Regions from separate parts of the Streptococcus sp. ELY_137 genome, predicted to be linked through region 3. Evidence: predicted binding sites of a transcription regulator. Region 3 holds the regulator's gene; each other region holds the start of a gene.
The links. The regulator HrcA, encoded in region 3, represses chaperone genes, less so after heat shock. The targets are predictions, from matches to a motif close to TTAGCACTCNNNNNNNNNGAGTGCTAA.

Region 1 (11,105 bases), on a different contig from region 3:
GGCTTGGTGCTTTTTGCTAAAAATCCTTTTGTACTACCCATTCTTAATCGATTATTAGAAGATAAAAAGATTAGTCGTCATTACTGGGCTTTGGTTCAGGGGGGATTTAGGCAAAAGAAAGTCACTTATACTGATAAGATTGGACGAGATCGACATGACCGCAGAAAGCGTATCGTTAGTCCCCAGACAGGCCAAGGGGCTATTACTCATGTCACTAAACTCAAGAGCTTTCCCAATCAGACTCTTGTTGACTGTCGGCTAGAAACTGGACGAACCCATCAAATTCGTGTCCATCTAGCCTATCACGATCATCCCCTCATTGGTGATCCACTTTATCATAGGCATCCCAAGGGGCGACTGATGCTTCACGCTTACCAGCTCAGTTTTACCCATCCCTTTACAGCAGAAATTCTGACGTTTAAAGCCAAATCAGCAAGCTTTGAACAAGGACTACACGATAGAAAGTATCATGCTCCTCCCAAATTTCCCTAGAGAGTTTATAGTTAAAACTGTAAGAGGCTGCAAAGCCGCCGTATAGGAGAGTTAAAGCTCCTTGATTACTTGGATTCTTTTAATTTGGTAGCCTCTCCATTATTGATTATCCCTTGTAAGCTCTAATGGAAACTTCGATAGGCTAGCAGCCTGAATTATCGGAATTGGTAATGATTTTATTACTTTATTATCATAATATACATCCTATGCTAGGATATTTTGTTCCAGCACATATTTTTCATAAGATCTCTTTACAAATTTAGGAAAACAGTATATAATCATTGTATCGATAAACTAATACAAAGGAAATTACCATGAAACGAAGTGAATTAAAATCTCGAGCTAAACAAAAGCTTTCTGGCAATTGGAAATGGGCTATCGGGGTCGTTGCTATCGTTTGGCTTATTCAGATTTTTCTTCAAACGGATAGCATCCATGATATCCTAACCACAAAGGAATTGATGACTCACCATAATGGTCTTATTACTGGTATACATGTCACTTTTTATGCTTCACCTTTGGTACAAACCGGCGGCCTATTCCTTGGCTTGATTGCTGCCAGTACTATTCTAGGCTTTCTTCATTTGATTGATAATCGTAAGGACGAAAATATTCTTGCCAGCGTCTTCGCAGGATTTACAGAAGGTCGTATTTGGTCCTTTATTCTGACTTGGATTCTTCAATATATCTTCATACTACTTTGGACTTTGCTCCTCATTATCCCTGGCATCATCAAAGCTTACTCTTATGCTATGTCTATCTATATCGTTGATGATCTTAAACGACAAGGAAAAAAACTAACAGCTACCGAAGCCATCACCAGATCCAAGCATTTGATGAAGGGACACAAATGGGAACTTTTCGTCCTTGATCTCAGTTTTCTTGGTTGGTGGCTCTTAGCAACCCTAACCCTTGGAATCGGCTATCTCTGGCTCTACCCTTACATCCTAGCGACACATGCTGAGTTCTACCGGACTCTCATTGGTCAAAATCCAGCTGCTCTAACGGATTAAAAGCTACTCCCATATTGAAAAGAAAAAACGGAAGGTTCAGATGAGCCTTCCATTTTTATAAGTTAGTGAGGAATATAATTCATTCATCATAGCAAGCCAGCCTAATCTTTCAGCCAATTATGATAGCTAGAAAGCCTTTAACGTTACAGTACAAAAAAGAGACAGCTGATAACACTGTCTCTTTAGAGTTAGCAAGAAGAGTCTGGGACAAAAATCCAGATCCATTAGCATTATCCTAGATTTACCAGATCGACGCAGTGGTTGGGAGTAAGACTTGTTGGTATAGCCAACAAGTCTTACTCCCACACAGTTCATTAGGTGCTTTATCTTCAATGAACCGCTGCTGATTGGCGGTCCTTATCTTGGGGCGCTTCCCTATCTTTAGGCGACTCCTTAAACAGTCCACTGGACTGTTTAACTACCACCTAAGTGATAGCTCCAACAGTCTGGGGATAGACTGCCAAAGCCTGCCACCTAAAAACAGGAAAGTGGCAGAGCCCTGAGCCTTAAAATAAGAGAGCGAGGAAAATCAAAATCGTGATTTTACCTCGATTTACTGATTGAGTCCCACTCTCTTAACCAGCCAGCTCCTTTGCTACTTAGATAGGTTGTCTCTATTACATCATGCCACCCATCATACCTGGATCCATAGCTGGTGCTGCCGGTGCTGATGACTCTTCTGGGTGATCAGCGACAACAGCTTCAGTTGTTAGAATGAGGCTAGCAACAGAAGCTGCATTTTGCAGGGCCGAACGGCTAACTTTGACAGGATCAATGATTCCTGCTTCAACCATATCTACCCAGCTTCCATCGGCTGCATTAAAGCCTGTACCAACAGCGCTAGCTTTAAGTTTTTCGATGATAACGGAACCTTCATAGCCAGCGTTACGGGCAATTTGACGAACGGGTTCTTCAAGCGCACGCAGAACAATGTTACGGCCAGTTGCTTCATCCCCTTTCACATCAAGAGAGGCAACTTTTTCAATGACATTAACAAGGGCTGTACCACCACCGGCAACGATACCTTCTTCAACGGCAGCGCGGGTTGCATTAAGGGCGTCTTCAATGCGAAGTTTCATTTCTTTTAATTCTGTTTCAGTCGCAGCACCAACCTTGATAACTGCAACACCGCCAGATAATTTTGCCAACCGTTCTTGCAATTTTTCACGATCAAAGTCTGATGTTGTTGTTTCCAATTGTGATTTGATCAAGTTGACACGCTCTGTAATGGCAGAGGCTTCGCCAGCTCCTTCAACAATCACTGTTGAATCTTTGTCAATAGTGATTTTAGCAGCCTGACCAAGAGAAGCAATGCTGGCATCCTTGAGTTCCAGACCAAGGTCTTCGGTAATGACAGTACCACCAGTCAAAACAGCAATATCTTCCAACATAGCCTTGCGGCGATCACCAAAACCTGGTGCTTTAACCGCAACAACATTAAAGGTTCCGCGAATCTTATTTAGAACCAATGTAGGTAAAGCTTCTCCATCAACATCGTCTGCGATAATCAAGAGCGGGCGGCTGGTTTTAAGTACTTCTTCTAAAAGAGGAAGAACATCTTGGATATTTGAAATTTTCTTATCGGTAATCAAGATATAAGGATTATCCAGATCAGCAACCATCTTTTCATTATCGGTTACCATGTATTGAGAAAGGTAACCGCGATCAAATTGCATCCCTTCAACAACGTCCAATTCAGTTTCCATACCACGGGACTCTTCAATGGTGATGACACCGTCATTGCCAACTTTTTCCATAGCTTCTGAAATGTATTCACCAACTTTTTCAGAACGTGAAGATACAGCAGCAACTTGCGCAATAGCTTCTTTACCAGAAACTGGTTGAGCGATAGCTTTTAAGCCTTCAACAGCTGTTGAAACAGCTCTTTCGATACCGCGACGGATACCGATTGGGTTAGCTCCTGCTGTTACATTTTTAAGCCCTTCGCGAACGATGGCTTGGGTTAAAACAGTGGCTGTAGTTGTTCCGTCACCTGCAATATCATTAGTTTTTGAAGCAACTTCTGAAACTAATTTGGCCCCCATGTTTTCAAAATGGTCTTCTAGTTCGATTTCCTTAGCAATAGTTACACCGTCATTCGTAATCAAGGGTGAACCAAAGGATTTTTCCAAAACAACATTACGACCTTTAGGGCCAAGCGTTACCTTAACAGTATCTGCCAGCGCATCAACCCCGCGCACCATAGCAGAACGGGCATCGGCTGAAAATTTAATATCTTTTGCCATAATAGTTACTTTCCTACTTTCTAAAGTTTCTATTTATAAAATTATTACAGACATGGGGCAGCTAGCCGATTAGGCTAATACAGCTAAAATATCTGCTTCACGAATGATTGAGACCTTGTCATCACCGTCTTTGACGTCAAGACCAGCTCCATTTTCAACGAGTACTTTATCACCCGCAGAAACGCTTGGAGCAACGAGTTCTCCTGTCAAGGTGCGACTACCCTGACCAACGGCTACAACAGTCGCTGTTTTAGTGGCTTCATGAGAGCCGCCTGCTAAAACAAAACCACTTGCTGTCGTTTCTTCTACTTCTTCAAATTTTACAACAATACGATCACCTAATGGCTTCAACATAATAAACCTCCAATATTTTTTAGCACTCTAATATCTTGAGTGCTAATTACACTTATCATTGTATCATTTGGTCAAAAATAGTCAAGAAAAAACTCTGTCTTCCGACAAAGTTTTTGTTTTATTTTGCTTTTGCCCGAGTCATCTTTTCTTCAAAGTCATCGATAACTTTTTGGACATTAAGGCGCCCCTTGTAAATACCGTAGCCAAAGAGCAGCATTCCTAATACTCCCAAGATAATCAGGACAATACCGATAATACGAACGACGAGATATGCTGAAAGCAGATAAACTAAGATGATACCAATGCTAGCGATGAGAAACATCAGCGTAAACCAACGTCCTAGATTTTCAATCATATGCTTTTGGTAGGCAATCTCCTTCTCATAACCGGTGATAAATTCTTTTTCTGTCAGCATAAGCGCTCCATTTTTTGATTTAGTATTTTAATCCTGGATCGAAGAAGCCTGTCAGGACACCAACAAGAGCAAGAACTACTAAGAGCAGCATAACTTTAATTGGCGACATATTTTTCTTAGCCATCAACCACCAGCAGAAAACGGTAATTAAAGCTGTTAACAAGCCTGGATAAACACCATCCAACTGGTCTTGCAACACTAAGAAAGCTTTTCCAGAAGAATTCTTCAATTCAAAGGCTGTTTTAATAGGAACCCAAGTTGCAGCTACAGCACCGACAACCATACCACCAACAATAGCTACGGCTTTACGGATAGCTTGTCCTTGGGGGCCAACCAAAACTTCAACTGCCTTATCCCCAAGTTCATAACCCTTGAAGTAGGCAAAACGCATACCAAAGTAGGCTAAGAGATTCCAAACCACAATATAGAATATCGCACCGACCGGCGAACCGCCAGTTGACAAGCCAAGGGCAATCCCTAAGATAATTGGAATCAAAGTACCGACAACAAGGGAATCACCGATACCAGCAACGGGTCCCATCAAACCAGCACGTAGACCATTGATAGTTTCATCATCAACACCATCTGAACCATTCGCACGAGCTTCTTCCAAGCCAGCTGTTACCCCAACAATAAGGGAACCAAGTTGTGGTTCTGTATTGAAGAAGGCCGTATAGGTCTGCATAGAACGCGCTTTATCATCTTCATTATCGTAAAGCTCTTCAACGATTGGCAGCATAGAGGTTAGGTAACCAAAGGTCTGCATATGCTCTTGTGAGAAGCAGGTTAAGTTCCCATAATACCAATGATGGAAGGATTTAGTTAGTGTTTTCTTTGAAATTTTCTTTTGAGCCATCTTAGATATCCTCCTCATCGTCATCAAATTCTAGATTATCTGCACCAGCTACTGCTGTAGCCTTAGCGTTTTTAGCCATTTCTAGTTCATAGAACAAGACCGCAAAGATAAGGGAAATGACTGCACATGATACCAAGTTCAATCCCAATGATGCTGCAAGGGTAAATCCAACAAAGAATGGGATAAAGTCAACTGCCTTATCAACAATTTGTTTCAAAAGAATAGCAATCCCTACACATGGGAGCAAGGAACCTACCGTAAAGAGGGTCTTCATTGGAATACCGTCCAATGGCAGTGCTTCTTTCAACGCCGTAACTGCGCTTGCTCCTAGTTTACACATAATTAGCGTCGGAATGAATGAAAAGATGATATGGGAGACCCAAGGAAGGCCCCAGTCTACTGCGTACAGTTTTTTATAATCTCTCTTTTCAACAGCTCTCCAGCCGATGTGCTGCCATACCAGGTTCATAGTAGCTGTTCCGTAGAAAAGCACGGTACCAATAGTACCTACCAAGGTCCCCATTGATTTTGCAAGATTAGCTGCATCAGCTGAATTAGCTGACAGTCCTTGTGAGTGAATAGCAACCATCGCCAAAGGAATACCAATATAAGATACCGCACGAACATCAGCTGATACAGTACCACCAGGTGTTACCAAGGCGATATAAACAAGCTGCATAGCAACCCCACAAACGATACCTGTTTTAAGGTCTCCAAGGATCAGGCCACAGACCAGACCTCCGACTAAGGGACGACCTAAAGTGTAGTTACCAATGGTGGTACCACCGAGGCCAGGCATGGAAGACAAACAGGCAAACAAGCCAAGAATGGCTGCTTGTAACCAAGAAATTGTCATAATATTTCTCCTTTATTTAAGATACTAAGAGCGTTAGCGAGCAAAGGCAAAATAGCAGGTTCGACGAAGAGTCGCAGGACTCTAGGAGAAGCTGTCTTTTTGACACAGCTCGCAGCTCGTGTTCAATTAGCAAGATACAAAGGGCATGAAGAAATCTGTATAAAAAATAGGAAACGGACGCTGTGTCGTAAAGACACAAGGACGTTTATCTTTTTTACTAGGATTTTAGCCCGTGTTCAGTTAACAAGATGCTAAGACGTTACGAGAAAACTGGCGACAATCGCCTTTCTCTTTATCACCAGACAAAACTGCTTATAGGCAGTTTCTACAAAGTTAGTAAGGTAGATAGGTAAGCCATCATAACGATTGCCGTAGTTTACCCAGTATTTCAAAACCTAGACAAGCCTTCTACGTTAATAACCAAATTGTGATTTAAAGTCTGACCAGTAGCCGATAGAAACATCTGGTAGGAGCTGGAATTTCACCTTGTAACCAGCTTTCTCAATCTCTTCAATAGCATCGGCCTCTTCTTGAGTGATTGACTGGTTGTTACCAAGTTTGACAGCACCGGGGCGATCATTAGCTGGACCGACAATAATTTCTTTAATATCATCTGGTACAAAGCCTTGATCCACCAAAATTTCCTTCATATCGATAGGATTCTTAGCGATAAGGAAGTAGCGGCTGTCAGAATCTGTTACTTTTTTAGATTTTTGCGCAAAAGCTTCTTTGGTCCAAACAAAAGTTTTCTTATCCGATGCTCCCTTGTAAGCTTGGATTAATACCTTATTATTGGCAGCTGCGTCATTTACCGCAATCAACCCATCGCATGGGTACTCTTTTGCCCAACGTGTTACAGTTTGACCGTGAATCATACGGTCATCGATACGAACAAATGAAATTGACATGTTCTTCTCTCCTCTTAAAATAAATTTAGCCTAAGGCTAGTTATAATTACAATAAAATGGTTAGCAAAATTGCTAAATATAGCATTTTTACCAGCTAGAAAGACTTGAAGTTGACCATCAAGCACTACTAACTAAATGTCATCATCGTCGTCAGCATCATCATCACCAGATACTTGGAATTGCTGAAGAGCTGTTGAAGCTTCCGATAGAATATTTTCTGCCAGAGCTTCCCCTTCCAGCATATCCTTCATGACAACAGCTGTTAGAGCCGCTGTTAAGTTCATTCCGCCAATGACCAGCGCTGTATCCAATTTTCCTTTTTCGGCCAAAACATTTAGGAATGTTGTCAGGGGACTACCGCCGACAATATCCGCTAGGACAACAAACTCATCCTGCTCATTTGTCTGAGCTTCCAAGCCTTCCTTGATTTGACTAGCAAAGTCATCAACTGACTTACCATTCTGCAGACCAAAAGCTAGAACTTGATCAATCTTATCGCCAGCAAACATGGCCAACGAGGTTTTCAATCCCTCGGCCAAGCCACCGTGACTGACTAACACCAGATACTTCATAAGACCCTCCTTTTATTGTCTTTATTTTACAAAAATTGGAAACGCTTTTACATTGTTGTTTGTCACATCATACGATTAACACTTGTCACTCGTGCAATGACATTTGTCACTTAAAAAGAAAAAGTGTTGGGAAGACAAGATTCTAAGACGCTTGTCTTCCCAACACTTTTATTTGTAGTTTACTTACGCTGCTAATAGGCCGCAGTCCCTCATTGAACGAGCGTTTTTAATTGGTTTTAATTATTGGAGATTAGTCTAGTTTTTGCCTACTGGTTCAGCTTATCCTGAATTGCCTGTAAATCATCGTCCAAGCTGTCCTCCGATATGGACTGAGCTATGAGGTAATCAGCCTTGTCTAATATCTCCTGGGTGGTTAGAGAGCGAGGTTCAACACGCGAGTGTGAGAGCATAGCTGTCAAATTGTCGGTAGTAAGAGCGTTACCACCGAGGCTACCCTGATTAAAAAGCTTAGTCATAGAACTGCTTGTTACCACGGATTTCTTCACAGAGGCTCCAGGAGAATTCTTCATTAGTTGGCTCTGATGTTCATTCTCAACCAAAAGTTTCATAAATTCCCAAGCTAGACTTTTATGACCGCTCTTAGATGAAATTCCAAAAAGGGAGGTCTGGAGCTGATTAGGAATTACTCTGGAGGATTTTACGGGCATGCGAACACAGGTCCACTCAAAAGAGGAATATTTGGCAACATGATAAGGGTAAGGTTTATAGGTCCGATATTCCGCCAGAGTCATGGGCATAAAGGCTACATTCCCTTTATCAAAATCTTTTGAGGTCAATTTGGTTGTTCCAGATAGCTTATCCAGCTTAGTATAATAGTCTAGTGCCGATTTGATTTGGGGATTGTTGATGGAGACTTTTTGTGAGTTGTCAGCGGCGAAAATAGACAGCCCGTAGGCTGATACTGCATCCCGCCAACTGTATTCGGTCACTCCAAATTGGTCAAGATTACCATCCCCATCACTATCCTTAGTCAACCTTTTACACAGCTGATAAAACTCTTCCAAGTCCCAACCTTCTTCAGGAATCCTGACACCCGCCTGCTTGAGTAAATCCTTGTTAATACAAAGCATCATGACATTATTTTCATAGGGCAGACCATAACTTTTGCCTCGGTATTGACCAGCTTTGAGACTGGATTGATAAAAATCATTGGTATTGAGCTTCTTAAAATAGGGGCTGAGATTGAGAAGAGTCTGGTTTTGAGCTAAAGAGCTAAAATTGCCATCAGGAACCATAAAGATATCAGGTGTCTGCCCTAGAACGATCTTGTCTGACAGCCAGTCAGCATAATCATCCTTATCAATACCGCTTTCATAAGTCACCTCAACATTAGGGTGCTCCTTTTCAAACCTAGCAATAACATGATCCATCAAGCGAGTCCCTTCATCACTGGGGACATTCCAACTGCTATCTGTATAGAGTCCCAACTCCAAGTGAACAGTATGAAAACGGCTCCAGTAAATCAGGCTGACCACCCCTAAAAGGAGGGAAAGCAGCAGCAACATCTGCCAGTGAAGCTTCTTCCACTTATGTTTTACCATATATCTAATCCTCAAAATTTCTGGTTGTCGCACCTGTTTGAACAGCCCAAATAGCCAGCTGGGTTCGGTCACGCAGGGAAAGTTTGGAGAGGATATTAGATAGATAGTTGCGAATGGTCCCTTCTGACAGATAAAGTTTTGTCGCAATTTCTTTATTGGACAAGCCAAACCCAACTTGCTGGATAATTCGCCATTCAGCTTTAGATAAATCAGCTACCTGATCATCTTCTACCTGAATACTCAAATTTGATTGGGCCATCTGCGAGAACAGCTTAAACACCTTAGTTGCAATATCTGGATTGAGCATAGATTTGCCATCGTAGACAGTAATAATTGCTTTATAAAGCTCCTGTGTTGATACTCCCTTTAAGAGGTAGCCCGAAGCACCAAACTTAAGTGCACTAAAAATAAAATCATCATCATCAAAGGTCGTCAAGATAATAATTTTAACATCTGGATACAGTTCTTTTACCCGCTGAGTACACATAACACCGTCCATTTTAGGCATGCGAATATCCATTAAGATAACATCAGGACGCTCGGAGGCAATAGCTTCTAAAACTTCAAAGCCATTGCTAGCCGTTCCAACGACATCTATATCTTCGTGGGCTGACAGAATAATTTGAAGGGAGTCGCGGATCAGCTCCTGATCATCTGCAATCATCACCTTAATCATGAATTTGTCCTTTCATTCTCGGTATAGTAATATGAGTTAAAAAGCCTTGGCTGCCATCATAAGAGATACGGCCGCCAACCATGCTGAGCCGTTCCCGCATCTGCATAAGACCATAGCCCATATTGATATGCTCGCATCCTTGGCCATCATCGTGAATGACGATACGGTAAGAGGTATCATCCTGATAACATCGAATAGTGACTATGCTGGCATGACCGTGGCGCAAAGAATTGGTGACCGACTCCTGAATAGCTCGAAAGATAATGTCCTCGGTTGTGACATCTAAGTCAACATCTCCCCAGTCGTAGACAAAATCAATCTGCAAGGAGGATAAACTTTGGTACTCCAGCAACATATTTTTGAGTGCTTCTTTCAGTGTATGACCTTCCAAAGCCCCCGGTCGAAGTTTATTAAGAGAGCGACGGACATCCTGAATACTATTGCGCACGACTAGAGACATCTTATCGACTTGTTCCTTAGCCTTATCAGGGTTCAAATCAATCAGCACCGAGACAGCGTCCATTCCCGACGAAATTCCTGTCAAAGCATGACCTAAGGTATCATGGATTTCGCGTGAAATCCGCTTGCGTTCACGATCTTCGGTAATTTTTTCCGTTAGATCTGCGTAGGCATTCAGATCCTCATTAATTTTAGCAATTTCCTGCAGTTTTTCCTGCATTTCCTGACGTTCCTTGGCACTAATAACAATGTAAAAAATAAAAGAACCGAAAAAAGCAACAAGATTAAAGGAATAGAGAAGGTTTTTGACTAGCTTAAAACCAAATTGTGTCTGTTCCGAATAAAATTCTAAGTAGGTGTCCAAAGAAGGAATCTTGATAATACTGGATAAGACATCTGGATCAGAGATGAGAAGCATAAGCGAACTCATAAACAGCACTGCTGCCCAGCTGCGCTTGCGCTGCAAAACAGTATAGTCTAAGCTAAAAAAGATATCTAAAAACACTAGCAGAAAAATACCATTATAAGAATATTGGAGAGTCTTGAAAACTGCTAGCATCACTAAAAACTCTAGCAGAATCAATCCAGCTGCTAAATTGAAATTAGCCTGCCCTTGGCGCTCTCTGAAATAGATAACCCCCACTAAGCACAGGTAGAGACCTAGAGAAAGAAAGAAGACGATACTAGGAGGTTGAG
Region 2 (11,105 bases), on a different contig from region 3:
TTCAGTAACTTGATGTGCGAGCGTTTGGCAAGGGCCACCAGAACACCCAAGATGGTTCCAAATAAAACGACACAGATAGAAATCATGATGGTGACAATCACGCCATAGTTAAAGTAACCCCAATATTTGGGTAAAAACGAAAAATCAAAATTCACAGATTTACTCCTATTATACGGCTTTGAGCCATTCTTAAAGGCCAGCTAGATATGTTTTAAATTTTAGCTGCTTATCAATAATTTTATAACCAATTCTATCATAAAATGAATAATAATACAATATCTGTTTATAAAATTAGTTCTCCCTATTAAAAAGGAATTAAAGATTATTCGGACTATCGAAAGCCTATATTGGCTAGTAGAGTGAGAGATTCACAGCAAAACTAGGATTAGGGATCAGTAAAGTTGACTCCATTTTACTCCCTTAATAGTCCAGCAGACTTAATAAAATAGGGAACTAAAAACCGAAACGCGGAGCTTCCAACTGATCACTGCACAGAGCTATTATAAGAGATTATAGGTGCCGAAAAATTTTATCCTGGACACACAGGCCCCTGCTTTTGGATTTGAACAGCAGGCAAGGCTAGTTTAAAGATAAGAAAAAGACCTCCGAGGTGTTAGATTTTAAATCCAACTCCTGAAGATCAATTCAATTATCTTTTTAATTTCTATTTTGTTTTTAATTAGTAGAGCAGATCATAGATTTCCATAGCAATCAAGTCAATGCTGTCAAAGGTGTAGGTTTCACGCGCCTTAATATCACGCAATGTGAAAACAGGGCCATTTTCGGGGTCGTTAGCAAAAGAAACTTCTGCAACAACGAGGCCGTCACGTTCAAAATTCCTCTTTAAGTTGCCTCCATCTGTCGTCATCAAATTCAGACGATCAATAATTCTCACCAAATGTGATTCCATGTAGATTCTCCTTAACTAAGATACAAATCCGCAAAATATCGTATGAATTTCAGGAACTCTTGCATCATAATGTTTTTAACTATCCCTATTTTACCATAAAGTAAAAGATTGAGATAGATGAAAAGCCGGAAATCACTGTGATTTTTACATTATTAATTCTCTTGGTAGGATTGGTAAAGAATTGCTTTGATAGCATGCATACGATTTTCCGCCTCTTGGAAGATAACCGAGCTGTACTTTTGGAAGACTTCATCGGTAATCTCTAATTCACTATAACCGTACTGCTCGTAAATGCTATAACCAATATCGGTATTGGTATCGTGGAAAGCTGGCAAGCAGTGCATAACAATCAGATCAGGATTATCAGCCAAATCAAGCAGCTCTTTGTTGACCTGATAAGGCAGGAGCAAGTCAATTCTGTCCTTAAAATCGACTTCTTCTCCCATGGACACCCAGACATCCGTATAAATCATATCGACCCCTTTTACGTCTGTCACATCATCCGTCACTTTTAATACAGCACCTGTATTGTGCAGGTGTGCTAAATCAATGATAGCCTTACTAGGCTGTAAGTCTTTGGGGGCAATAATGGTACAGTTGACACCGAGAATGGCTGATGTTACCAGAAGGGAATTAGCCATATTATTGCGGCCATCTCCTAGGTAGGCGATACTCAAACCATCAAGGCTGCCAAAGTGCTCCGTCAGAGTCAAAAAGTCCGCTATCATCTGGGTAGGATGCCAGGTGTCTGTCAAACCGTTCCAAACTGGAACGTTGGCATGGACGGCTAAGGTCTCAATATCTTCCTGCCTGAATCCGCGATATTCGATGCCATCGAACATAGAACCGAGAACTCTGGCTGTATCAATAATTGATTCTTTTTTACCCAGCTGGATTTCACCAGCACCTAGATAGGTAATGTTCATTCCCAAATCTTGTCCTGCCACTGTAAAGGCTGAACGTGTTCTAGTAGAAGTCTTTTCAAAAATGAGAGCAATATTTTGTCCTTCTAGATAGTTATGAGGAACCTTATCCTTTTTGAGCTGCTTAAACTTAGCAGACTGGGTAATTAAATCTAGCAGTTCCTGTTTTGTGAAGTCTATTTCTTTTAAAAATGATTTTGCCATGGTTACCTCTTTTGTATTTTTATACAATAATTCTATAATATTTTGCGTTTTTGTCAAGAATAAACTGTATTTTATTCATTTTTATAAAATTAGCACTCTCACTCTTCCTCTGCTAAAATTATAATCTTTTTACTTGATTTCTAAGTCATGAGTGTTATAATAACATCATAGAATTTGACCTTTATTGACTATAAGGCCAAATCAGTCAGATTGGAGGTAATCCTATGTTATGTCAAAATTGTCAACTTAACGATGCTAGCATACATCTATACACAAATGTCAACGGGCAGCAAAAGCAGATTGATCTCTGCCAGAACTGCTACCAGATTATGAAAGCCGATCCAGAAAATATTCTCAATAGTAACCCCACTAACCAATCCATGGATTCTTTCTTTGATGATTTCTTTGGTGATTTAAACAATTTTCGCGCCTTTAACCAAGAACTGCCTAACGCTCCTCAAACAGAAGCTGGTAGATCAGGCGGCAATGGAAATGGCAACAACAGTGGAGGCGGCAACAACCGCAGACGCCGTCCGCAGCCCCAAGCACCTCAGCAACCTCAAGGAATCTTGGAGGAATTTGGTATTAACGTCACAGACATTGCCCGTCGCGGTGATATTGATCCTGTTATTGGGCGCGACCAAGAGATCGTGCGAGTAATTGAAATCCTCAACCGTCGGACAAAAAACAATCCGGTTTTGATCGGGGAACCCGGTGTAGGTAAGACTGCTGTCGTCGAGGGCTTAGCTCAAAAAATTGTCGATGGCAATGTTCCTCAGAAACTACAAAACAAACAGGTTATCCGTTTGGATGTTGTCAGTCTAGTACAAGGAACAGGTATCCGAGGGCAATTTGAAGAACGCATGCAAAAGTTGATGGAAGAAATCCGTCAGCGCCAAGATGTGATTCTCTTTATTGATGAAATCCATGAAATTGTTGGGGCTGGAGGAACAACCGATGGCAGTATGGATGCAGGCAATATCCTGAAACCGGCTCTTGCCCGCGGTGATCTGCAACTAGTCGGAGCTACCACGCTCAATGAATATCGAATTATTGAGAAAGATGCTGCACTTGAACGACGGATGCAGCCAGTTAAGGTTGACGAACCGTCTGTTGAAGAGACCATTACGATTTTACGCGGTATTCAGCCTAAATATCAGGATTATCATCATGTTAAGTACACAGATGACGCTATTGAAGCGGCTGCCGTTCTTTCTAACCGCTACATCCAAGATCGCTTCTTGCCTGATAAGGCTATTGACCTTTTGGATGAGGCCGGCTCCAAGATGAATTTAACACTCAACTTTGTCGATCCTAAGGATATCGACAAGCGTTTAGTTGAGGCGGAAAATCTCAAGGCACAGGCTACACGTGAAGAAGACTTTGAAAAAGCAGCCTATTTCCGCGATCAAATTGCTAAATATAAAGAAATGCAGGCTCAGCAATTATCGGATCAAGATATTCCGGTTATCACTGAAAAGCATATCGAAGCAATTGTGGAAGAAAAGACCAATATTCCTGTCGGTGATTTGAAAGAAAAAGAGCAATCTCAGTTGGTCAACCTAGCAGATGATTTGAAATCTCATGTTATCGGTCAAGATGCTGCTGTTGATAAGATTGCCAAAGCCATTCGCCGTAACCGTGTCGGTCTGGGAGCTCCGAATCGTCCTATTGGTAGTTTCCTTTTTGTCGGCCCAACCGGCGTTGGTAAGACTGAGCTGTCCAAACAGTTGGCGATTGAACTCTTTGGTTCTGCCGACAGTATGATCCGTTTCGACATGTCTGAATATATGGAAAAACATGCCGTAGCTAAGCTAGTTGGAGCTCCTCCAGGATACGTTGGCTACGAAGAAGCTGGTCAATTAACTGAACAAGTTCGCCGCAATCCTTATTCGCTTATCCTTTTAGACGAAGTCGAAAAAGCTCACCCAGATGTCATGCATATGTTCTTGCAGGTGCTGGATGATGGTCGTCTGACAGACGGTCAAGGCCGTACAGTCAGCTTCAAAGATACTATTATCATCATGACTTCAAATGCTGGTACTGGTAAAGTGGAAGCTTCAGTCGGGTTTGGAGCGGCTCGTGAGGGTCGTACTAATTCCGTTCTGGGAGAGTTGGGTAACTTCTTTAGTCCAGAATTTATGAACCGTTTCGATGGTATCGTTGAATTCCAAGCCCTCAGTAAGGAAAACTTACTGACGATTGTTGATTTGATGCTGGAAGATGTTAATAATCGTCTAGCTACCAATGGACTCCATCTTGATGTCACAGCTAAGGTTAAAGAAAAATTAGTTGATCTTGGCTATGATCCTAAGATGGGGGCGAGACCTTTGCGTCGTACCATTCAGGAGCATATTGAAGATGCGATTACCGATTTTTATCTCGATAATCCAAATGAAAAGCATTTCAAGGCTGTCATGACTTCTAATGGTAAAATCACTATCAAGGGGGCTAAGAAGGATGAAGATTCCCCCCTTAAGGAAGAAGCTTCCCTTGCAGAATAAATCATTGTAAAACTTAAACGGTCTGAAATGTTTTCAGGCCGTTTTCTTGGTATAATCAGTATAAACTAATTAGAGACGAGGCAATAGAATGACTAACCCTACTTATGGAGAAAAAATTACTGGTAAAGACTACGTTAGCCGTTACGGTGTCTATGCTGTCATACCTAATCCAAACCAGACAAAAATTATCTTGGTGCAAGCTCCTAACGGCGCTTGGTTTTTACCGGGGGGTGAAATTGAAGAGGGTGAAGACCATCTTCAGGCTCTCAGCCGTGAATTGATTGAAGAGCTAGGCTTTACAGCTCGGTTCGGAACTTATTACGGCCAGGCTGATGAATACTTCTATTCCAGTCATCGAGACACTTATTTTTATAATCCGGCCTACATCTATGAAGTTACAGACTTTGTAGATACAGGCAAACCCTTAGAAGATTTTAATAATCTAGCTTGGTTTTCAATTGATGAAGCAGTCAGTAAGCTTAAGCGAGGAAGCCATAAATGGGGGGTTGAGCAGTGGAAAAGGGTTTATAAAAAATAATCAAGCACCGCCATTTTAATAAAATCGTGCTATAATGGTAATATGCAAATCCCTTAAGGAGGATAGTCATGAGACTTATCAATACTACAAGTAGCCATCCTGATCTTGTTCGCAACCAGCTGCGCAATACTGACGCTAAGTTAGTTGAGGTGTATTCGGCCGGCAACAGTGATGTTATTTTTTCTAAAGCACCTGGTCATTATGAGCTCTTGATTTCAAATCGTCATCGTGCTATTAAAGATGAAGAAATTGAGAAGATCCGTGAGTTCTTCTTCAAGCGCAAAATTAATCCGGATATCGTTATTCCCGATCAAATCAAATCGAGTCATACAGAAAAGTTGATTGAAATCTCAATTCCAATAATAAATTAAAGTGGATCTGAGATTATAGCCAGTTACCGCCCAAACGAGCGGTATTTTTTATTAATGAGGAATGTAGACGCCAGTTTGCTTCCTCTTTTTTATTTCTAGGAGGAGAGGATTTATTGAGCTAATCACGAGTATAGACCCACAAGCTACTCCCCAATTCTAAACCAGTATTTAAAGTCTGTGAGCCCTCCAAACTCTGCATCCTTAATGTCGCTTATGCATTAATAAATCTCTAAAAAATCTCCAGAAAAAATTTAGGGACTGGAAAGTCGCATTATCTTTGATAAATAGTAGAAAAGAGAGAATCAATTTGGTTCCCTCTCGTACTTAGTTATATGACCGCTCACTACAGTTGGCCTGTCTTACTAACTCAAAAACTTGGCAATACTTCTTGACAAAGCTTGTCTCAGATATAGTTACCTTATAACAGGGTTCACACTGATTTAGTTAGTCTAATGATCAATTTCCGAATTTTGTGAATTCCTGCTGGAGCCAAACCATTTGTTTACTCGTCTAATAATAGCAGTTTTGTATCAAAGCGGAATTAAGAGCTAAGTGATGTTTCATTCCCGAAGAACAATCCTTAGGCTGCCTCCTTTAATTTTTTGCAAAATGGCAGAGCAAACTTTGTTTAATCCTTTTTAAACAAACCACCTAAATGAAACGTTTTCTAAGCTGTCTGACTGCTAAACCATAAAAGAGAATAATGTAAAGGGCATTGAGCCCTAAGAACAAGGCTAATTCTGACAAGGGAAAAGGTGCTAAATCGCGAGATCGGAGGCCTACTGCAACTTGAGTATAGGGAAAGATAGTAAATAGACTATTCCCAACAAAGAGAGTCATAAGACCTGCCATTGCCAAAATAGCTGAGATAAGAATGGGTACTGCAAAATTTTTCCGGCGAATACTGATAAAAACTTGAATGGTAACAATAGTAACGGTCGCCAGCCATCCTGTAATGGACCAGAATAAAAAGTCTGTCAGATAAGTCACAAAGGGTACTTTCAAAACGACAGCACTAAGCATATAAAAGCAGAGTACCAATAATTGGCTGATAGCCATAACCACTGATAAGCTAGCGATTTTTGCTAAAATAATGCGGCTAGGTGTGACGGGAATGCTCAAGAGCCGCTGCCAGTTTTTATTAGTTTCTTCAAATTGACAAGAGATAGAACAGATGATTCCAATCAAAATAGGAGTGAAAATTTGTGAGGCGTAGAAAACCGTTTGCCCCCAGAGGATAAGAGCTTCTGTCCCATCAATAAGGTACTTGCGATTAAGGGCGAATAGCATTGTTCCCAATAAGGTTCCGACAAGATTGAAGAAGATAAGTATTATCGGAATAGCGCTTTTCCTGATTTTTTTAAATTCAAATGCCATCATAATAAATCCGCCTTTCCGATGATCTTTTTACTGACAAGGAGAGTTAAAAGTATGATAAGCAGCAGAATAACTAATTTAAAAGGATAGCTACTATCGTATTGGAAAAGGTAGGTGTGGGCTCCTGTTATTCGCTTAGCAATTCCCATCATAGAGAAGTATTGCCACGGAACAAAGAAACGAATAGGCAAAGGCAAAGCACCAATACCAACAAATGATAGAAAGGCACCAATTAGGCCTGTTACTACCGTCACACTTGCTTTTTCATAGATAAAAGCCAAACATAGATGAAGGCAAGATAAGAAAATACAGACTAAAAAAGTTGTCAGTAAAGAGAGACTTAATTGAGTGAGTGTTACCTGGACTTGTGCAGCTTGGATAATGAATTTTAAAAAGATATTTTGTAGCAAACTGACTACAAAGGCAAAAGCGGCCATCAAGGTTAGTTTAGCCCTAAAAAGTTGCCAAGGACTTTCATTGCTGGTTTGCAACATTTTAAATGTCTTACCCAAATGCTCCATCTCCAGTAATCTAGAGGCCAAAACAGCAAGAAAAATCGGAAGGATAAGGTCGTTCATATAAGCCATGTCAAAGATGGCGTTGTGGGCCTCCCGCGTTTCCGGCAACTCATGATTGATAATTAGACTGCTCCAGACTAATTCTATAACAACAATGACAATCAAGGACAGCAAGAAAGAGCGCCTTTTTAATTTGGTAAATTCTAAGCGTAGATTGAGCATTACAAGACACCTCCTTCACGTCCTGTCATATCAAGGAAGACCTCTTCCAATGATTTACGAATCATGCGAACTTGGTAAATATCAACGTCATTTGCCACCAAAAATTTGACAGCTGTTGCAATATTGCTCTTGTTATAATCCTTAAGTACCAAGCTCTGATTTTCCTCTAGTTCAAAACCTTTACTTATTAGCAGTTGTTTAGCTGCTGCATCATCACTAGTCTCAAAAAGGTATTTTTCATCTTCTTCAAGGTCAGTGAGATCCCCTTCAAAAAGTAGCGTTCCTTTATTGATAATACCAACAGTCGTAGCCATCTGTTCAATCTCTGATAGAATGTGGCTGGAAATAATGATCGTCATGTCGTATTTTTGTGGCAGGGACTTGATGAGTTCGCGGATTTCCTGAATACCAGCAGGGTCCAGTCCGTTGGTTGGCTCATCTAGAATTAATAATTTAGGAAATTTGACAATGGCTAAGGCAATTCCTAACCGCTGCTTCATACCCAATGAGTAATTTTTAACCAACTTATCCTTTTGATCGTAAAGCTTGACAATCTTCAGCACCTTGTCAATATTTTCTTTGGGCAGTTTGAGTAAGCGCTGAATGATTTGTAAATTTTCATAGCCGGTCAGATTGGCATAATAAGAAGGCTCTTCAATGAGGGATCCTACATCTGACAATACGGCAATTTGATTATTAGAAAACTCTTTGCCAAATAATTTGATTGAGCCTTGGGTTGGTTGTAAAAGCCCCAGAAACATTTTCATTGTTGTTGACTTTCCAGCACCATTTGGTCCAAGGAAGCCATAAATTTCGTTTTTCTTGACATGGATAGACAGCTGATTGACAGATAATTCTCCAGTGAAATCCTTACTTAGATGATCCGTTTCAATAATATAGTCGCTCATGACAGTCTCCTTTTCGATTGTTGGTTTTCCCCATTGATACCTCTAGTATAGTGTCCCCACCTTATCTCTCCTTGTTGCTCTCCTTACTTCTTCCTTAATTTTTTGGAAAATAGCAGAGCCACCCTTTTGATTATGCTATACTAGGTTTGAGGTAAGAGATATGAGCGAAAAAGACAGAAAACTACTCATTTTAGATGATAATTCTGATATCTTAGATATGGTTACAGAAAGTCTGTCCATTGCAGGATTTAAGCAGCTAACCACTGCAGCGAGTAAAAAAGAAGCTTTAGATCTTCTGGAAAAGGAATCGTTTGACTTGGCCATTTTAGATATCATGCTGCCGGATGGTTCTGGCTTTGAGGTGTTAAAAGAAATCCGAAAGACTTCTGCTATGCCAGTCCTTTTCCTGTCGGCAGTGTCTGACATTGAAAAGCAATACCAAGGCTTTGAGCTGGGAGCGGATGACTACATCGTCAAACCTTTTCGCCCTAAAGAGCTGGAGCTGCGTCTGCTGTCCATTCTCAGGCGTAGCTATCCCCAGCAGGATGAGCTAGTCGAACTAAGTGCCTGCCAGATTGATTTTGAGCGTGCAGCCATTCTCAGAAAAGACGGGGAAATCCCACTGACCGCTAAGGAATATAGCCTGCTTAAGGTCCTTTACGACCACAAAAATAAAATCGTCACTTTTGACCAGCTCTTGAGCAAGGTCTGGGGCAACAATTATCAGGGTTATGAAAATACGCTCATGGCGCACATCCGTAAGGTACGGCAGAAGATCGAGGCTAACCCTTCCAAACCTGTCCACTTGATTACCATTAAAGGACTGGGCTACCAGTTGCGGGTGAATTAGATGACAACTTTTAAATATTTTTCCAAAGTCTTGCTGACCTATTTTGCGACCGTGGTTTTTCTGGGAGTTACTGCTATTTTTATCTTTTTATTTGGTAGTTCTCATATCATTGACAATATGAGACAGAGGGCTGAAGAACCTACTACTCTAGCGCAGACTCTCATCAGTCATGACAAACTGACCTTAACCGCTCAGAATAAGAAGGTCTTAGACAAGCAAAAGATCTGGTTCATGCTGCTGTCTGAAGAGGGAGAGATTAAGCAGTCCTATCAGTTGCCAGACAAACTCAACCATCGCTATGGCATGGCAGATATTGCGCGTGCGTCACGCTGGTATCTGGACGACTATCCTGTCTTTACCTTTGTAGTAGGCAAGAAACTGCTTATCATAGGATACCCTAAAGGCGCCTACGCTAAATTTCCAGCCAATTATTACAATGCACAAAATTTCTTTGATATTGCTAAGCTATCTTTAGGTATTTTCTTAGGCATCCTCGTGATTTTGCTCCTTATCTATCTTCGTTCTCAGTGGCGCTTTCGCAGAGAATTCAAGCCCATTACTCAGGCCTTGTCAGACTTGTCTGATAACCAGCCCATCGCTCTTGATGAAGGTGGCAACCTGTCTGAAATTAAAACTGCTCTCAACCAGACCTCCCAGCTTCTCATAAAAAACAAGGATACACGCAACCATTGGATTCGTGGTATTAGCCATGATTTGCGCAATCCCCTGACTCTTATTTTAGGTTACACCAGTCAGTTAGAGAATCTTAATGGCAGCAACAAACAGACCCGACAGATCGAGGCTAATATCCATAAGATGGAACACATCATTTCCAATCTAAACATGAGTTATCTCCTAGAAAACCAAGATATTGAGCAGGAGATGACCAGCTTTGATCTCAATGGCCTGCTTAGACAAGTCATTGCAGACCTTTACAATACCTACGAAGACCTAGACTTGACCTTCGATCTACCAGACGAGGCGACCGTGATTTCTGGAAACAAGACCCTGTTAACTCGTGCAGTTAATAACCTGCTCCTTAACAGCCTTACGCATAACAATAAGCCTCAGCTAAGTCTGTCCCTGACTCTTAACAATCAGCAAGCCCTGTTGCTGATTCGTGATAATGGGCAGATTAGCACTGAGAAAATTCGCGAACTCAACCAGAAATCCCGCAACTACGATACCCACGGCATGGGAACCATCATCACTAAACAAGTCATTTCCCTTCATCACGGTAAAATTAGCTTCACTGATAACCAGCCGGGTCTTGTTGTCACTATTACACTGCCATTGACTGACAACTAAAGGATTATTGAACAAGAAACTCTATTTGAGACAGTTTTAATCGTTGGCCTAATCTCATAATTTACAAAAAACAAGGAATTGATTACATTTGGTCGGTTCCTTTTAGGTTACCAAAAAAGCTAACTAAAATTAATTCCAGTTAGCTTCTGCTTTGCCAGTGAGTAAGAATTCAACAGGTCCCAAATATCCACACTATAGAATGAAGTCTCCCTTATTGCTTCACAAATGGTATTGTCCACTTTACAAACCTAAGGGATAATCAGCAGAAATTTCAAAGTATTTTAACAATTCGCTATATGAAAAAGCCCCTTATAGTTTCTAGTGAATTTTTGCTTTCTCACTGTTTACTATAAGGGGAGTATAATCTTATTTTCTCTCGTGTTTCGTTGTAGGCCACTCACAACAGCTGAAAATAAGCCGTTATTTAGTTATCCACAGTTATTTTGCTTGCACTTCAAAACCTTGGGCGACA
Region 3 (11,105 bases):
CCACGCTCAGGGTAGAACAGTTCACAGGTCTTGCCACCAGCTCATCATTTTTTGGCTCGTGGGATAAATTGCCCACTGGGTGGGGCGTTTTTGCGACACGAGGATGCAAAATCGATAATATTTTACTGACGAGTTAGTAAGACACCTAAGTTATTCGCTATAGCGACAACTGTTAACTGATGAGCTCTTTAGTATAGTCGTCAGTTTTGGTGGGTTATTTCTCCGTGAACTCCCCATCTACAACATCATCGCCACCATTACCGTTATTGTCAGCTGAGTCAGTTGCTTGCGCACCTTCTGCTCCGCCAGCTGCCTGCTGCTCAGCAGCAGCTTGTTCGTAAAGTTTTACCGCAAGAGCTTGAGCTTTTTCATTGAGAGCTTCAAGTTTAGACTTCATGTCGTCAAGATTGCCTGATTCCTGAGCGGCTTTTAATTCATCAAGAGCTGATTGGGCTGCGTCACGTTCGCTATCGAAGCCTTTGCCTTCAGTTTCTTTAATGGTCTTTTCTGTTGCAAAGATCGCTTGGTCAACTTCATTCTTGAGGTCAACTTCTTCTTTACGCTTAGCATCAGCATCAGCATTGGCCTCCGCATCTTTCATCATGCGATCGATTTCTTCTTCAGAAAGACCGTCATTTGACTTGATAACAATGTGCTGTTCTTTTTGCGTTCCAAGGTCTTTGGCTTTAACCGATACAATACCGTTCTTGTCAATATCAAAGGTTACTTCGATTTGTGGTACACCACGAGGAGCAGCTGGAATATCGGTCAATTGGAAACGTCCAAGTGTCTTGTTATCAGCTGCCATTGGGCGTTCCCCTTGGAGAACATGGATATCAACAGCTGGTTGGTTATCGGCTGCGGTTGAAAAGACTTGTGACTTAGAAGTTGGGATAGTTGTGTTGCGGTCAATCAACTTCGTGAAGACACCGCCCATAGTTTCGATACCAAGTGACAGTGGGGTAACATCAAGAAGCACGACGTCTTTGACATCACCAGTGATGACACCACCTTGAATAGCAGCACCCATGGCTACGACTTCATCAGGGTTTACAGATTTGTTTGGTTCTTTACCAGTTTCAGCCTTAACTGCTTCAACAACAGCAGGGATACGCGTTGAACCACCAACTAAGATGACTTCATCAATTTCTGACAGGCTCAAATCAGCATCAGACAAAGCTTGGCGAACAGGGGTCTTGGTGCGGTCAACAAGATCGCGAGTCAAATCATCAAATTTAGCACGTGTTAATGAGACTTCCAAGTGGAGCGGTCCAGCATCACCCGCAGTGATGAAAGGCAGGCTGATTTGTGTTTGGGTGACCCCCGACAAGTCCTTCTTAGCTTTTTCGGCAGCATCTTTCAAACGTTGCAGAGCCATCTTGTCAGTTGACAGGTCAATGCCATTTTCTTTCTTGAATTCATCAACCAAGTAGTCAATAATCTTTTGGTCGAAATCGTCACCACCTAGTTTATTATCACCAGCAGTAGCCAATACATCGAAGACACCATCGCCCAACTCAAGGATAGAGACATCAAAGGTACCGCCACCAAGGTCAAACACTAAGATTTTTTCATCTTTATCTTGTTTATCAAGACCATAAGCAAGGGCTGCTGCAGTTGGTTCGTTGACGATCCGTTCGACTTCAAGACCAGCGATTTTACCAGCATCTTTAGTTGCTTGACGTTGCGCATCATTGAAGTAGGCCGGAACAGTGATGACAGCCTTTTCAACTTTTTCACCAAGATAATCTTCAGCATATCCCTTGATGTATTGCAGAATCATAGCTGAAATTTCTTGAGGAGTATATTCTTTATCATTGGCAGAAACTTTTTCAGAGGTTCCCATTTTAGACTTAATGGAAATAACCGTATCTGGGTTTGTTACTGCTTGACGCTTAGCGGCATCACCGACAATGATTTCCCCATTTTTAAATGAAACAACCGAAGGAGTTGTACGGTTACCTTCTGGGTTAGCGATAATTTTACTTTCAGTGCCTTCAAGAACGGCAACTGCTGAGTTTGTTGTTCCTAAGTCAATACCAATAATTTTAGACATAATACAAGATACCAAGAACATTGAAACAGTCCAGCGACTGCTATTAACGTTCAATTCCTTTCAAAATTTAAATTATTATTCTTGTTCGTTATTTACTAGTTTTCTGTCATTTCGGACAAGTCAGTCTGTTACTAGTTTGATAGTAAAATCGATACCATTTTGCTATCGAGCTAGTAAGGAGTCTAGGCAATCCGCCATAGCGGTTGCCGTATAATGATGAGGCGTTTTAATGCCCATCATTATTGACTAGTTATACACCACCACCATAGCTGGCCGAAGCAGCCGATCGTGCAGTTTGTAGCCTTTTTGGAAGATTTCTGCAATACTGTCTGCTGGGTGCTCATCGTCAGCTGGTAAGGTCTGCACTGCCATGTGAAAATTGTGATCAAAGCTTTCGACTGTTACTTCTTCCACGCCTTCTTCTTTGAGAGCTTGGATCAGGCTTTCTTGTACCATTTCCAAGCCTTTTTTCACATCATCGCTCAAGCCCTCAACCGCTAAAGCACGCTCCAAATTATCCAAACTAGGCAAAATCGCCTTAGCTAGATCCTGTGAACGATACTTTTGCAGCTGCTGGCGCTCTTCATTGGCGCGTCGCTGAATATTTTGCATCTCCGCGTGAGCCCGCAGATATTTATTTTCAAAATCATCTGCCTTCGCAAGAGCTTCTTCAAGTTCTGATTTTTCAGGAGCCTCTTCATCATTATCGACTACAGTCGCCTCCTGCTGATTTTCTTCATCTTCAGAAACCGTTGTCACTGTCTCTTCAGCAGCCTCTTCGTTTTCTTTTTTAATATCTTCTGACATAATGCCTCCTATTTAATTTACCTCGTAATGATTACTGCTAAGATAGCGATAAAAATCCGCTAACTTCATCGTTAAAACCCGACTAACAATGCTAAGAAGTCCCAAAGTCCGCTGATAATCTACAGTAACAGGCCCCATAAGACTCAAGCTACCGAATCCACGATAAGGGATTAAAAATTTGTAGGATAACTGAGTCAAAGACTTAAGCCCTTGTTGATTTTCTTCAGCCAATCGAATAACATAAGGCTGCTCATCTTGAAATTGTTTTCTAATATCCAGAGCCAACTCTTGATTATTATCAAACAAGCGATAGGTTTTAACATCAGCATATCTGAGGAGATTCTCTTTACCAGATAAGAACAGTTTTTCTACAAACATTTCCTTAAAGATATGTTCAAATAATTCCAAGACATTATCTGTTACCTTGAAATAGCGTTGGACAATCTGCGGGATCTCAGTTCGAATCCGATAATGAATTTCCATCACTGTTTGCCCTAAAAAGCGTTCACATACCAGATTGCTTAAAGTGGCTAAATCCTCATCAAGAAAATTCTTGGGAATAGCAAACTGACTTGTAACAGTATTGGAATCATCAAAAGTCATGACAGCTAGAGCATCGTGGTGACTGAGCTTTACAATATCAAAAGCGCTCAAGCGCTGATTGCTAGGTTCAACATCCAGAGCAACAGCAGTACAGCCAGTCAGCTTTGCCAAAATATCACTAGCCTTTTGTAACAAATCCTCTAATTTAAAAAATTCAAAATCAAAAGCCTTGACGACCTCATAAACATCCGCTTCATCAACACGCTCAAGATTTAACAAATGATTGACATAGTATTGAAAACCTTGACGACTGGGCAAGCGACCACTTGATGTATGAGCTTTTTCCAATAAACCAATTTTTTCTAAAGCAGCCATATCATTACGAATCGTAGCACTGCTAGAAGCAATGTAGTTCTGTAAAAGCTTTGATCCGACAGGTTCATGAGTCTGTGTAAACAATTCAATAATGACGGACAAAATATCATTTTGACGCTGTGTAATCATCCCCGACACCTCCTGTCAGATTTAGCACTCTTATGACACGAGTGCTAACTTATGTTTCTATTATACTGCTCTAAAAATTGATGTCAAGGGAAAAACTCAAAAAATTAGCACTCTTTCAAAAAGAGTGCTAAAAGACTTATTTCTACTGCAATTTGGGCAATAGGTTTAGGAACCTTCCATCCACCTCATTTATCATACTTTGTTAGCTGATGCTTCTGAATAATAGCAGTGAGTTTATCCGCATAATGAGGATCGGGACTAACGCCAGCTTTTTGCAAGGCTTGAACAGCAGTCGTGTATTCCTCAGCTGTTGCTACTGTTGTATAAAGCTGGGTCCCCCACAGTCCAGAACTCAATGCCTCCATATAAGCCGAAAGGCTACTCTGCCAGTCCGTATAAATGGCGTAAGGCTGCTTAACTGTCCGCCATTGACCCGATTCGTAAGACTGAGTCGTTAAAACAATCCTTGCCTGTCCTGATTGTGCTAACATACCTGTATAGTTGTGATAACGCACCGCTAGTAAATTAGAGCCATAGTCAGACGACTGAGCCATCTGGGCAATGATAATAGAAGCTTTGACTCCATACGCTTTGGATAGTTTTTGAGCAGTTGGAGCAACCTCCTTGATAAAAGCTTCCTGACTATAGTGAGATACCACCTTAGTGTTGGCAGCCTTAGTTCTCATGTTAAAAAGCAAGGGCAAAAGGATAAGGGCTAAAACAAAGCCAAAAACAATTATAAAAGGCCGAAATTTTAGCCTAGTTCTCATAAATATACCTCCTTACTTATTTCTTCTTGAGCACTGCAAGGTACTCTTCCAAGCTTAGATCATGCTTCGTCATATATTTGGCCGAGGCCTTACCGACATAGCGGAAATGCCAGTCTTCATAGTCTACGCCTGTTGAGTCACTTTTGCCCTTTTCAAAGCGTAACACAAAACCATATCGGGGGGCCAACTTCTTAATTTGAGAAACAACAGTTGGATTGCTTTCGTTAAGATTGTCAACGGTACTCATATCAATAGCTAAACCTGTCTGATGTTCACTAGCACCTGCCGGCTGCGAATAGGTCTTGACCTTTTCCTTGGCCTCATCCTCGCTCAAACTAGGATCACTGGACATTTCTTGTTTAACATAAGAACTAAAGAGCTCCTCCTGATAGGCGACACTGCGATAGCCTGAAATCAAATGCTCACTGCTATCAATTTGTTGGGCCGCCTCTAAAAAATCTCTAACATTATCAGCAATTCGAGAATCCACCTCTATATTATCCACTGAAGTCAATTCAGGATTAAGTTCTTCTGTAAGATTATCCCGATTGACAAGAATCAGCTGCCAATCGTCTGCTGAAACATTTGGTAATTCTGCAGTTGCTTTAGACTCTTTCATAGCAGATTGATGAGAAGACGAATTGACTTGAGACTGGTGAGATTCTTGTTTATCACGAACATAGGCAACACCAAAAATAATTAGCAGGGCAGCGATAAAAGCTACCAAGAGATTGCGATTACGACTTTTCATACACTTCCTTTTCTAACAATTCTCTGCCTTTTTGGCGATAAGACATATCACCGATAGCATCAATATGAAATCGACCTTCTTCATAAGTCAGCTGACAAACACTGCCATTATCTAGAGCTAGACTGCGCGGTAAAGTTGAATCCAGCAGTCCCATCAGTGTGCCGATAGTCATACCGTGGCTAACTACGATAGCATCACCACCCCCTTGACTCTCAACTTCCTTAGCAATATCGGTAAATCCCGAAAGGATCCGTTCCCTCAGCACATCCCAAGGCTCAGCCCAGCCTGCTGTATCAACGGCTAAAATAGCATCAGCCATATCCTTATATGTCAGCTCTTCAACAGGCTTATCAAAAACCCGTGGCATAACACCGTTAAAGAGTTCAGCATCATACCCTCCGTCCAAACTACCAAAGCACCACTCACGAATCCGCTTATCCCGCTTATAAGGAATCGTCTCTTGCCCCAGTTCACTCAGGATAATTTCCATCGTCTGTAGAGTCCGGCCACTGTCGCTAGAGTAAGCCGCAGCAAAATGCAAACCGGCCGCTTTCAAGCCAAGACCCAACTCCTTGATTCCTTTTTCTCCATCTTTCGTCAAGGGTGTATCTGACCACCCCTGCGCCCGACCAATTGTATTAAACATGGTTTTCCCGTGACGGGCAATAAATAGTCGTGTTTTTGCCATAATAAGACCTTCTCCCGAGTTTTTTATTATTATACCAAATTTAAGCCAATTAAAACACCTATCAAAAAATAGGTGTCCAATAATTAATTTTTAAAACTATGAATAGGGGCAGGAATCTGACCACCTCTCGCAATAAAATCTGCAGATGATTTCTTGTTGACAGACATAACTGGGGCTGCACCCAACAGACCGCCGAATTCGATCATATCGCCTTCTTTTCCTTTAGGAATAATGCGCACCGCTGTTGTCTTCTGATTGATCACGCCGATAGCTGCCTCATCAGCAATCATGGCCGCAATAGTCTCTGCTGGGGTCTCCTCGGGAATAGCAATCATGTCTAAACCAACCGAACAAATCGCTGTCATTGCTTCTAATTTTTCCAGATTCAGAGAACCGCTTTGCACTGCTGCAATCATCCCTTCATCCTCCGACACAGGGATAAAGGCACCGGATAGACCGCCAACTTGGTTGCAGGCCATAACACCGCCCTTTTTGACTTGGTCATTAAGCAGAGCCAGCGCTGCCGTTGTACCATGAGTGCCGACTGTCTCCAGCCCCATTTCTTCAAGAACTCGAGCAACTGAATCGCCGACTGCCGGAGTCGGAGCAAGCGACAGATCAACAATACCAAACTTAACACCCAAGCGCTCCGACGCCAAACTACCTACTAATTGGCCAATTCGAGTAATTTTGAAAGCTGTTTTTTTAACCGTTTCAGCGACAACGTCAAAGCTTTGACCGCGAACTTTTTCCAAAGCACGCTTAACCACCCCTGGTCCTGAGACACCAACATTAATGACAACATCGGCTTCTCCTACGCCGTGAAAAGCACCTGCCATGAAAGGATTGTCCTCAACAGCATTCGCAAAAACAACCAGCTTAGCAGGACCCATCTCAGAAGCTGCCGAAGTCTCCCTGATAATGCGCCCCATATCACGTACTGCAGTCATATTGATACCAGACTTGGTTGATCCGATATTGACAGATGAACAGACAAAGTCAGTCTCAGCCAAAGCTTGGGGAATAGAATTGATGAGAATTTCATCTCCCTTTTGATAGCCCTTTTGCACCAATGCTGAAAAACCGCCGATAAAATTAATACCAATATTTTTAGCTGCGCGATCCAGCGCCTTAGCTAAAGGAACATAACTGTCTGCATCCGTCGCTGCGCCAATGATGGAAATAGGTGTTACAGAGATACGTTTGTTGACAATTGGAATCCCCAATTCAGCTGAAATTTCATCCCCAACTTCAACCAACCTGCTCGCCTTATCAACAATTTTTTGGTAGACTTTTTCAGCAGCTCTACTGATATCTGAATCAATGCAATCAAGAAGAGAGATACCCATGGTAATGGTACGAACATCAAAATTCTGCTCTTCAATCATGGCTATGGTTTCTGTGACCTGCTTAATATCCATTTCCTTACCCCCTTATAAATTGTGCATGGCATCAAAAATAGCAGAGCTTTGAATATTAATCTTAACCTGCAGCCTCTCTCCCAGCGCTTCCAACTCAGAGCGCAAAATAGCAAAGTCCTTCTTCTCTTCTGAAGAAACTATGGCCATCATCGTAAAATACTCATCTAAAATAGTTTGAGTAATATCATCAATGTTAAGACCTAAATCAGCTATTTTAGTTGAAACGCCAGCCACAATTCCTTGGGTATCTTTCCCAACAACGGTAATAATCGCTTTCATGTTAAACACCTCTTCGTTTAATATTGTTAGTATTTTATCATATAAATAAGCTTTTTTCTACGAATATTCGGGGCTAAAGGCTTAATTCCCGAACTTTTTGGAATAAAAAAGAGTCTGGGACAAAAGTCCAGACCCGTTAGCATTATCCTAGATTTACCAGATCGACGCAGTGGTTGGGAGTAAGACTTCTTGGCTATGCCAAGAAGTCTTACTCCTGCACAGTTCATTAGGTGCTTTAACACCCAATGAACCACTGCTGATTGGCGATCCTTATCTTGAGGTGCAGTCCTATTTTTAGACGACTCCTTAAACAGTCCAGTGGAGTTTGGCAGTGGGGATAGACTGCCAAGACCTGCCACCTAAAAACAAGAAAGTGGCAGAGGTTTGAACCATAAAATAAGAGAGCGAGGAAAATCAAAATCGTGATTTTACCACGATTTACTGATTGAGCCCCACTCTCTGTGCTAAATTGAATACGCTCCAAACTCGGTATCTAGATAAGCCTCCTTGTGCGCAAGGCTACCTTCTTAAAATCTTAGTTGCTTCTATGAACCCAGTATTCTTAGAATAAAAGCAGCCTGCAATACTTGCAAAAGGGGGAAAGCTTCCCAAAGTTTGCCTCTACATCCCTATTTTGCTTTGAGCGTAAAAGGCTTAATACCTTAATTATTAAGGGCAGCAGCCATTGTTGCAGCAACTTCGTTTTCAAAGTCATTAGAAGCTTTTTCGATACCTTCACCAACTTCAAAGCGCGCAAATTCGGTAACTTTGGCATTTACTGAGTCAAGATAGGCTTCAACCGTCTTGCTGTCATCCATGATGTACACTTGGGCAAGTAATGTGTATTCCTGGTCAACTTTAGTATTGTCCAACATGAAGCGGTCCATTTTACCTGGGATGATTTTATCCCAGATTTTTTCTGGTTTGCCTTCAGCTTGCAATTCAGCTTTGATGTCCGCTTCTGCTTGAGCAAGCACATCATCTGTCAATTGACCCTTAGAGCCGTATTTCAAGTGCGGAAGAGCTGGCTTGTTAACCATAGCACGGCTTTCGTTATCTTGATCGATTTTGTGGTTCATCTGAGCCAATTCGTCCTTGATGAATTGCTCATCCAATTCCTTGTAAGAGAGCACTTTAGGACTCATGGCTGCAATATGCATAGAGACTTGCTTAGCCAAAGCCTCATCGCCACCTTCAACTACGGAGATAACACCGATGCGGCCACCATTGTGTTGATAAGCGCCAAAGACTTGATTATCTGCTTTTTCCAATACTTGGAAACGGCGGAATGAGATTTTTTCACCGATAGTTGCTGTAGCGTTTACATAGGCAGCTTCAAGTGTGTCACCTGAAGGCATTACCAGTGCAAGAGCTTCTTCGTTGTTAACTGGTTTGCTTTCAGCAATCACTTTAGCCGTTTCATTAACAAGGTCAACAAATTGAGCATTTTTCGCAACAAAGTCTGTTTCAGCGTTAACTTCAACAACTGCAGCTACATTACCAGCAACGTAAACACCTGTCAAGCCTTCAGCGGCAACGCGGTCTGCTTTTTTAGCAGCCTTAGCCATACCTTTTTCGCGCAGCAACTCGACCGCCTTTTCGATATCGCCATCAGTTTCTACAAGTGCTTTCTTAGCGTCCATGACGCCAGCACCAGATTTTTCACGCAATTCTTTAACAAGCTTTGCAGTAATTTCTGCCATGATTCATCCTCCAAATAATATATGAATAATAATTGAACTCATCCACGACACTGTGTAAAAGATGAAGCTTTCTTAAATGCCCATGCATCTCGTTGCCCTCACTATTTATATCGTATCGCTGACGGTTTAGTGTCTTAAAATCAAGCACGTTTTGAAAGCCCAATATTTGAGATAAGTCACCTTGTGCTCAAACACACAAAAACATGTACTTTCCTAAATTCTCAGTCGCTTTACGAGCTTATATCTTAATATAAAAGAGCGAGGGCTGAGCCCTGCCCTTAAGGCTTTTTCATTTCCTAAAGTTTATTCGTTGTCGCCTTCAACTACTTCAACGATTTCTTCCATTGAATCTGCAGCATTTTCGCTAGCTGCCAGTTCTTCTTCAACAGAGCTGTCTTCACCTTGGTTTCCTTCGATGATAGCATCTGCCATCTTAGAAGTGATCAACTTGACGGCGCGGATAGCATCATCATTGGCTGGGATAATAACATCGATGTCATCTGGATCTGTGTTGGTATCAACCATAGCCACAACTGGAATACCAAGTTTCTTAGCTTCTTTAACAGCGATTTGTTCTTTATGTGGATCAACAACGTACATCACATCTGGGATGCGTGGCATATCTTCGATACCACCCAAGAATTTTTCAAGACGGGCACGTTGTTTGTTAAGAAGGGCAACTTCTTTCTTAGGAAGAACTTCAAAAGTTCCTTCTTCTTCCATACGTTTGATTTCTTTAAGGCGTGCGATGCGTTTTTGGATAGTATCCCAGTTTGTCAAGGTACCACCCAACCAACGGTGGTTGATGAAATATTGACCAGCACGTGTAGCTTCTTCAGCGATAGCTTCAGCTGCTTGCTTTTTAGTACCAACAAACAAGATCACTGCTTCGTTCGCTGCAGCATCACGAATAAAATCATAAGCTTGATCAGCCAATTTTACAGTTTGCTGAAGGTCGATAACATGAATGCCGTTACGCTCTGTAAAGATGTACTTAGCCATCTTAGGGTTCCAGCGGCGAGTTTGGTGACCGAAGTGAACACCAGCCTCAAGAAGTTGTTTCATTGAAATTACTGCCATGAGTAGTTTCTCCTTTAAATTGTTTTTTTCCTCTCTTGGATTTCAGCTCGCAAGCCAACTCTAAGAGCAACAGACTCACGATTCATCCAGGATGAGTATTATCACCTAACTGGCGACCCTACCATAATAGCAAATTTCATAGGATAAATCAAGCTAATTTGACTTGACTAGGACAAGAATTTAAGATAAAATATAATGCGTTATAAGGCGGTATAGCCAAGTGGTAAGGCACGGCTCTGCAAAAGCTTGATCGTCGGTTCAAATCCGTCTACCGCCTTCTAGTGTTAACGCTACTCATAGCACTTAATCCGTTGAAAAGCCTCTTCAAGGCTTTTTATTTTAGCCATCAGTTTTGAACTGCAAAAGACATTTATTGGCGTGGGTAAAGAGTAGGGGATATTTCCTTTTCTTATCATTGTTACAAACTATTTAAAAGGCTGAGATTCTTTAATTAAATCTTGCCTTATTTTTGTGTTTCTAGTATAATACAAGCTAAGGAGATG

Region 1: groES (co-chaperone GroES) is a predicted target of HrcA. The motif match lies at 4,125-4,151, and genes of this name have one in related genera.
Region 2: AC4HAO_RS05390 (ATP-dependent Clp protease ATP-binding subunit) is a predicted target of HrcA. The motif match lies at 2,127-2,153, and genes of this name have one in related genera.

Annotation. Positions count from the first base shown of each region.
Region 1 is NZ_JBZFUL010000004.1:171,806-182,910, reverse strand. Features, by position in the region: gene AC4HAO_RS04925 (RluA family pseudouridine synthase) at 1-492, shown strand, start outside; gene AC4HAO_RS04920 (DUF975 family protein) at 807-1,505, shown strand; gene groL (chaperonin GroEL) at 2,123-3,751, opposite strand; gene groES (co-chaperone GroES) at 3,821-4,105, opposite strand; gene AC4HAO_RS04905 (DUF202 domain-containing protein) at 4,224-4,520, opposite strand; gene AC4HAO_RS04900 (PTS system mannose/fructose/sorbose family transporter subunit IID) at 4,540-5,376, opposite strand; gene AC4HAO_RS04895 (PTS mannose/fructose/sorbose/N-acetylgalactosamine transporter subunit IIC) at 5,378-6,232, opposite strand; gene AC4HAO_RS04890 (hypothetical protein) at 6,484-6,624, opposite strand; gene AC4HAO_RS04885 (PTS sugar transporter subunit IIB) at 6,646-7,140, opposite strand; gene AC4HAO_RS04880 (PTS sugar transporter subunit IIA) at 7,272-7,712, opposite strand; gene AC4HAO_RS04875 (ABC transporter substrate-binding protein) at 7,979-9,274, opposite strand; gene AC4HAO_RS04870 (response regulator) at 9,279-9,950, opposite strand; gene AC4HAO_RS04865 (sensor histidine kinase) at 9,943-11,105, opposite strand, start outside.
Region 2 is NZ_JBZFUL010000005.1:81,660-92,764, reverse strand. Features, by position in the region: gene AC4HAO_RS05405 (amino acid ABC transporter permease) at 1-155, opposite strand, end outside; gene AC4HAO_RS05400 (DUF1797 family protein) at 680-910, opposite strand; gene argF (ornithine carbamoyltransferase) at 1,063-2,037, opposite strand; gene AC4HAO_RS05390 (ATP-dependent Clp protease ATP-binding subunit) at 2,262-4,541, shown strand; gene AC4HAO_RS05385 (NUDIX hydrolase) at 4,630-5,079, shown strand; gene AC4HAO_RS05380 (DUF1827 family protein) at 5,148-5,450, shown strand; gene AC4HAO_RS05375 (ABC transporter permease) at 6,102-6,830, opposite strand; gene AC4HAO_RS05370 (ABC transporter permease) at 6,827-7,567, opposite strand; gene AC4HAO_RS05365 (ABC transporter ATP-binding protein) at 7,567-8,475, opposite strand; gene AC4HAO_RS05360 (response regulator transcription factor) at 8,636-9,325, shown strand; gene AC4HAO_RS05355 (sensor histidine kinase) at 9,326-10,633, shown strand; gene ileS (isoleucine--tRNA ligase) at 11,072-11,105, opposite strand, start outside.
Region 3 is NZ_JBZFUL010000011.1:29,235-40,339, reverse strand. Features, by position in the region: gene dnaK (molecular chaperone DnaK) at 215-2,056, opposite strand; gene grpE (nucleotide exchange factor GrpE) at 2,303-2,863, opposite strand; gene hrcA (heat-inducible transcriptional repressor HrcA) at 2,876-3,910, opposite strand; gene AC4HAO_RS08235 (glycoside hydrolase family 73 protein) at 4,096-4,680, opposite strand; gene AC4HAO_RS08230 (M15 family metallopeptidase) at 4,697-5,431, opposite strand; gene AC4HAO_RS08225 (histidine phosphatase family protein) at 5,418-6,119, opposite strand; gene AC4HAO_RS08220 (PFL family protein) at 6,203-7,540, opposite strand; gene AC4HAO_RS08215 (ACT domain-containing protein) at 7,553-7,819, opposite strand; gene tsf (translation elongation factor Ts) at 8,482-9,522, opposite strand; gene rpsB (30S ribosomal protein S2) at 9,826-10,602, opposite strand; tRNA gene AC4HAO_RS08200 (tRNA-Cys) at 10,809-10,879, shown strand.